Linked DNA regions of Mesorhizobium opportunistum WSM2075. The protein of the gene in region 1 interacts with the protein of each later gene in a pairwise test. Links are inferred from orthologs where the notes say so. Each region holds a gene or a part of one and is shown in the gene's direction. Other genes may lie near its edges. The genes, in order: MESOP_RS07710 and grxD.

The links.
Region 2: the proteins of MESOP_RS07710 (region 1) and grxD interact in binary tests that used the Escherichia coli proteins (3 or more experiments, as listed by UniProt). The link is inferred for Mesorhizobium opportunistum WSM2075 from one-to-one orthologs.

What each region holds. Positions count from the first base shown.
Region 1 is NC_015675.1:1,615,598-1,618,793, reverse strand. What follows is about bases 42-2,919. They hold MESOP_RS07710 (BolA family protein), read left to right. Parts: upstream 42-1,268; coding sequence 1,269-1,571; downstream 1,572-2,919. Other genes in these bases: MESOP_RS07705 (acetolactate synthase large subunit), read right to left, coding at 1,596-2,919; MESOP_RS07715 (J domain-containing protein), read right to left, coding at 458-1,087; cobS (cobaltochelatase subunit CobS), read right to left, coding at 42-334. Outside these bases: more of cobS, read right to left, coding at 1-41; more of MESOP_RS07705, read right to left, coding at 2,920-3,149. UniProt on the Escherichia coli protein: Transcriptional regulator that plays an important role in general stress response. Has many effects on cell morphology, cell growth and cell division. Acts by regulating the transcription of many genes, including dacA (PBP-5), dacC (PBP-6), ampC and mreB.
Region 2 is NC_015675.1:4,914,951-4,917,976, forward strand. What follows is about bases 1-2,708. They hold grxD (Grx4 family monothiol glutaredoxin), read left to right. Parts: upstream 1-1,040; coding sequence 1,041-1,376; downstream 1,377-2,708. Other genes in these bases: purL (phosphoribosylformylglycinamidine synthase subunit PurL), read left to right, coding at 1-9; MESOP_RS23775 (hypothetical protein), read left to right, coding at 6-530; MESOP_RS23780 (BolA/IbaG family iron-sulfur metabolism protein), read left to right, coding at 655-888; MESOP_RS23790 (multidrug effflux MFS transporter), read left to right, coding at 1,568-2,708. In the rest of the region: more of MESOP_RS23790, read left to right, coding at 2,709-2,836; MESOP_RS23795 (VOC family protein), read right to left, coding at 2,901-3,026. UniProt on the Escherichia coli protein: Monothiol glutaredoxin involved in the biogenesis of iron-sulfur clusters.

The sequences.
Region 1 (3,196 bases):
TGGCGTCCTTGCCGACGAGATCGATACGGCTGACATGGCTGTCGAGGTTGACGCGCACGCAGGGCCAGTTGAGGCGGGCGGCGACCTGTTCGATATGGGTCGACTTGCCGGTGCCGTGATAGCCCGAGACCATGACGCGGCGGTTGTAGGCGAAGCCGGCAAGGATCGCCAAGGTGGTCGCCTTGTCGAACAGATAGTCCGGATCGATGTCCGGCACATGTTCGCTGGTTACCGAATAGGCCGGCACCACCATCTTGGAGTCGAAGCCGAATTTGTCCTTCACCGAGACCGTTGTGTCGGGCAGGTTGGCGATGTCGCGATCGACCTTGTTCATATCTCTCAACGTCTCCACGGGCGAAACGTCCCGTTTCGCCGGCAATCGATTTTGTTCGGGGGCGGTCTTAAAGCCTTTTCCACCCTTATGAAAGTTGGAAAACGACACAAACCATAGGGTCGCTCAGCACAGGCCCGCCTGTTTGAGCACGCGATAGGCCTGCAGCACATCGCGGAACCGGTCTTCCGAACCTCTGTCGCCACCATTCGCATCCGGATGGTGGCGCTTCACCAGTTCCTTATAGCGCGCCTTGATATCCTTGCCAGTCGCCTTTGTATCAAGGCCAAGCGTTTCCAGCGCCTTGGCCTCAAGCGGCTTGGCCTTGCGCTCGCGCGCCTCACGCGGATCCTTCGGCCCCTTGAACAGATCGAACGGGTCGCGCATGCGGTTGTAGTAGCCGGCGCGGCCGGAGCGCATCTGCGCCATATCGGGCGACGAACGTGTCGAGGCGCCGTTGACGCCCATCTTCCAGGTCGGCCGGTGGCCGGTCATCGCTTCCTTCTGGAAGCGTGCGACCTCGGTGTCCGGCACGCCGGAGAAGTAGTTGAAGCCCTTGTTGTACTCGCGCACATGGTCGAAGCAGAAGCGGAAATACTCGCCCTCCTTCATCCGCCCGACCGGCGCGCGATGGGTGCCCGCCTCCTTGCAGCCGTCCCACTGGCAAATCGGCGAATGCGACTTCAGCTCCGCGTCCTTGTCGGGGCGGACGCGAATCTTCTCGAAATATTTGGGGTACGGCTTCATCTGACCCATTTATGGGGCGTTCGCAGATGCGAAACAAGAATTGACATTTTCGCGATCATCGCCCTAACCGCTGAATCGCGGCATAAAGCAGGCGAATGGCGGATTTTGTTGCGCGGTAGCGGCCCCCGTATGAACCGGTTTTCGGTTTTCACGCTGGCGCGCCGGCCATATGTGGTGAACGGAGACGACTATGTCCATACAGGCGACCATGGAAGACAAGATCAACAAGGCATTTTCGCCGGAGCGGCTGGTGATCATCAACGAAAGCCATCTTCATGCCGGCCACCATCATCACGGCTCCGACCATCACGGCGTCTATGACGGCACCGGCGAGACGCATTTTCGCGTCCGTGTCGTCGCGTCCGCCTTTGCCGGCATGAACCGCATCGACCGCCACCGCGCCGTCAACGAACTGCTCGCCGACGAATTGAAGGCCGGCGTGCACGCGCTGGCGATCGAACCGGCGGCTCCCGGCGAAAAGACCCGCTGGTAGGCCAGCCAGCCCTGTCACGGGCGCTCAGAGCACCGCTTCGATCAGGAACGGCCCCCGCCGCGACAAGGCACTGTCCAGAAGCGCATCGAACCGTTCGCAGGTCTCGGCGCGCGCGGCCTCCACGCCCATGCCTTTTGCCAGCGAGACCCAGTCCAGCGGCGGATGGTCGAGGTCGAGCATGCGCCTGGCGTTCTCGCCGATCGCCCCGACGCCGACATTCTTCATCTCGCCATGCAGGATGGCGTAGGTGCGGTTGGAAAAGACGATCGTCACCACATCGAGATTTTCCCGGGCCTGGGTCCACAGCCCCTGCACCGTGTACATGCCGCTGCCGTCGGCCTCCAGATTGATCACCTTGCGGTCGGGACAGGCGACTGCCGCCCCGGTCGCCATCGGGATGCCGCCGCCGATCGATCCGCCCGTACCCATCATGTAGTCGTGCGGCGCCGCATATGCCGACAGCGCGAAAAAGCGCCGCGCCGAGGTGACCGCTTCGTCGCAGATGATCGCATTGTCCGGCAGCTTGCGCGCCACCGACAGCGCGATGGCATCTTCGGTCAACTTGCCATTCGGCGTTGCCTCGTCCGGGAAAGCGGCCGCGAACGCCGTCTGCTGCGATGGCTTGATGCCCAGTTCCTCGCGAAGCGCTTCCAGCGCCGCATGGAGATCGTCGCCATGGGCGGCGAGCGTCAGCACCTGACAGTCTTCGCGGACCAGCCGTCCGGGTTTTCCCGGATAGGCGAAGAAGGCGACCGGCTCCTTGCCGCCGACCAGCACCAGGACGTCGATGTCCCTGAGCAGCGCCGTCGCGGCATCGACCGGATAGGGAATACGGGTCGGCGCCACGCGCCCGCGTCCGCGCTGCATCCGCGCGGTCAGGACCTCGCTGAACAGACGGACACCGCCTGCGGTGGAAATCTGGCCGGCAATGTCGAGCGCATCGGCGCGCGCGGCGCGCCCGCGCACGATCATGCCGACCCGCCCCGGAGCGGCACGGATCGCCGCGGCGATCTTGCGTACGGCGTCCATGTCGGCGGCTCGCGTCGGCGCCAGCTTCACCTTGCCGACCGGGACCGCGCCGACTTCACCCCAGGCGGCATCCGCCGGCAGGATCAGCGTCGCGACGCCCGGCGGCGTCAGCGAGGCGCGAAAGGCGGCTTCGGCTGCCGGCGCGACATCCTCAGGACCTTTGACGCGGCCGACCCAGTTCGACATCGGCGCCGCGAGGCCCTCGATATCGCTGGTGAGTGGTGCGTCGAGCGGCAAATGATAGGAGGCATGGTCGCCGACGATGTTGATCATCGGGCTCAAGGCGCGCCGGGCGTTGTGCATGTTGGCCAGGCCATTGGCCAGACCAGGCCCCGTATGCAGCAAAGTCGCGGCGGGACGGTCGGTCATGCGCGCATAGCCGTCGGCGGCACCGGTCACCACGCCCTCGAAAAGGCCGAGCACGCAACGCATCCGCGGTTTGCGGTCAAGCGCGGCGACGAAATGCATTTCGGATGTGCCGGGATTGGCGAAACAGACCGTCACGTCATTGGCCAAAAGCACATCGCACAGGACATCGGCGCCATTCATGCAATTTTTCTCCCCATCACGAAGCCAATAGCACTCGCCGATGGCCG
Region 2 (3,026 bases), 3.3 Mb from region 1 along the record:
GCCAGTTGAGCAGACTGGCTGCCCGGGCGCTGCTCGCAGTCGTTTTCTGGCCGTCGCTGTTCTTCTTCTGGTGCCTCGGGCCGTTCGTCTTCTTCCTGCTATCGACGACCTCCAGCGAGGTTTGCCCCAGGCTGGAAACGCGCGCCGAGTTCCTCGCGGCGGCCAATGGCACGCTTCCGATGCTGGTGCTGCAGAACCTCATCTATGCGGTTCCGCTCATCTGCCTGGTGCTGTGGAGCCGGCTCTTGCCGGACCAGGCGCGGACCAGGCGCGCCGTCACCTGCCTCAAGCTTTTCGCCGTAGCGGCCATCCTCGGGGCGCTGTGGGAGTACGGCTCTTCGCTGGTCTGCGATGGCTACGGCCAGCCGTTCTTCTCGCCCGCCTGGCGGATGACCAGCTATCTGCCGATTGCCAACCTGGCGGTCAACATCCCGCTCTATGTGCTGGTCTTCAGCCTCGGTCGCACCTTCTCGATGCGCGAAGACGATCCTCCAGTCGATGCGGTCCATCCGGATGAGAATGCGCCGTAGGCCACAATCGCGACGGTGCTGGACGTAACGGCTTCAATCCCGGCCGGAAAGGCTTTAGGTTTATCCCGACTCTCATCGCACCGGCAGCCACGCCGCCGCCCGCCCGAAAACAGGAATTTCTTTCATGGCAATGGACGCCCACGACATCGAAAAACTGATCAAGGACGGCATTCCGGACGCAAAAGTGACGATCCGCGACCTCGCCGGCGACGGCGACCACTACGCGGCCGAGGTCGTGGCCGAAAGCTTTCGGGGAAAGAGCCGCGTCCAGCAGCATCAGATGGTCTATGACGCGCTGAGGGGGAATATGGGCGGCGTGCTGCACGCGCTGGCGCTGCAGACCAGCGTTCCCGACTGAGGCATACAGCCTCAGACCCGCTTGGCCCAAAACAACCCATCCTTTGCGCCATTTGGCCGATGGCTTGGCTAAACTCTTGTTTCGGGCAACCTATGGGTTTATTTGAAAGGCATGCTTCGAGCCTGACTCCCACAGGCGTGAAAGGATATTCCATGAGCGGTATCAACGACTACATCGACAACGAAGTGAAGGGCAACGACGTCGTCCTTTTCATGAAGGGCACGCCCGGTTTCCCGCAGTGCGGGTTTTCCGGCCAGGTCGTCCAGATCCTCGACTATATTGGCGCCGATTACAAAGGCGTGAATGTTCTGGACTCGGCCGAACTGCGCCAGGGCATCAAGGACTATTCCAACTGGCCGACCATCCCGCAGCTCTACGTCAAGGGCGAGTTCGTGGGCGGCTGCGACATCATCCGCGAGATGTTCCAGGCCGGCGAGTTGCAGACCTTCCTGGTCGAAAAAGGCGTGAGCGTCAAAGGCGCCGCCTGATTCCAGTCTTTGGGCATGTCGCTGTCGACATGCCTGACTTCTGTTTGTGGGCACCGGGGCGGCCCCACCTCGGCAATTTTACGTCCCTGATGTCGGGCCCCCCTGATATCGGGACCCCCTGATATCGGGACCAGGACGAGCCAATGCGCCGGCCCGCCGGCGCGTTTTCGTTTTTAGAGATCGGACTTGCCGTGGACCAGCAATCGATAGCGCCGCAATCGGCAAGCAAACTGTCTATTCCGCGCTGGGAATTCATCGCGCTGTGCGCGGCGCTGATGGCGCTGAATTCGCTGGCCATCGACATCATGCTGCCCGCGCTGCAGCAGATCGGCGCCTCGCTCGGCGTCGAGAACGAAAACCACCGGCAATATGTCGTGGTCGCCTATATGCTCGGCTTCGGCGGCGGCCAACTTTTCTTCGGGCCGATCTCGGACCGGTTCGGGCGTCGCGCGCCATTGGTCGCCGGCTTGATCATCTACGTGGCGGCGGCGGGCGCGGCAGCCATCGCACCCAGCTTTGAAACACTTTTGCTATGCCGCGTCGTGCAAGGCGTCGGGGCCGCGGCTACCCGCGTTATCGCCGTCTCGATCGTGCGCGATACATTCGAAGGCCGACGCATGGCCGAGGTGATGTCGCTGATCTTCATGGTGTTCATGGCGATACCGGTCATTGCGCCGGGGATCGGCCAGTTCATCATGCTGTTTGCCACCTGGCATTGGATCTTCATCACCATGGCCGTCGGGGCGCTGCTGGTGTCGGCGTGGTCACTGCTGCGCCTGCCTGAAACGCTGCGTCCCGAACATCGCAGGCCGCTGACGGCATCATCCATCCTTGGCGGCTTCCGCATCGTGCTCACCAACCGCGTCGCGCTCTGCTATGCCTTCGCCAGCACCTTCATCTTCGCCGCCATGTTCGGCTTCATCGCCTCGGCGCAGCAGATCTATGTCGACATATTCAATGTCGGCGAGATGTTCCCGCTCATCTTCGCCGGGGTTGCGGGCGTGCTCGCCTTCTCGAACTTCCTGAACTCGCGCCTCGTCGGCCGCATCGGCATGCGCCGCCTGTCGCAAAGCGCGCTGCTGCTGTTCTTGACCATCAGTCTCGCATGGCTGGTCGTGTCGCTGGAATTGAAGATGCCGCTGTGGCTGTTCGTTACCTTTTTTGCCGCCGCCATGCTGCCGTTCGGTGCGCTCGGCGCCAATTTCAATGCGTTGGCCATGGAGCCGCTCGGGCAACTGGCCGGCACGGCGTCATCGATCCTGGGTTTCATGCAGACTTTTCTCGGCGGCATTCTCGGCACGTTGATCGGCCAGGCGTTCAACGGCACGGTAACGCCGCTTGCCGCCGGCTTCTGCAGCGTTTCGGTCGCAGCGCTGCTGATGATCCTCATCGCCGAGCGCGGCAAGATGTTCCAGCCGCACAACCCGCCGGTTTCAGGGCACGTTACCGACCTGCATTAGCCTGGTCCAACCCTTGGTGGGACGCTGACATTGGTCGGCCTTCGCTATCGTCGTCGTATTGCGCTCAGCCGAGTTCCTGGGCGAGTCCGATGAGAAGCCCTCCAGGCCCGCGGATGTAGCAGAGCCGATACACGTCCTTATACTGGACGACTTCGCCTACGAGCCGCGCGCCGTGCTTGCGGAGCCTTTC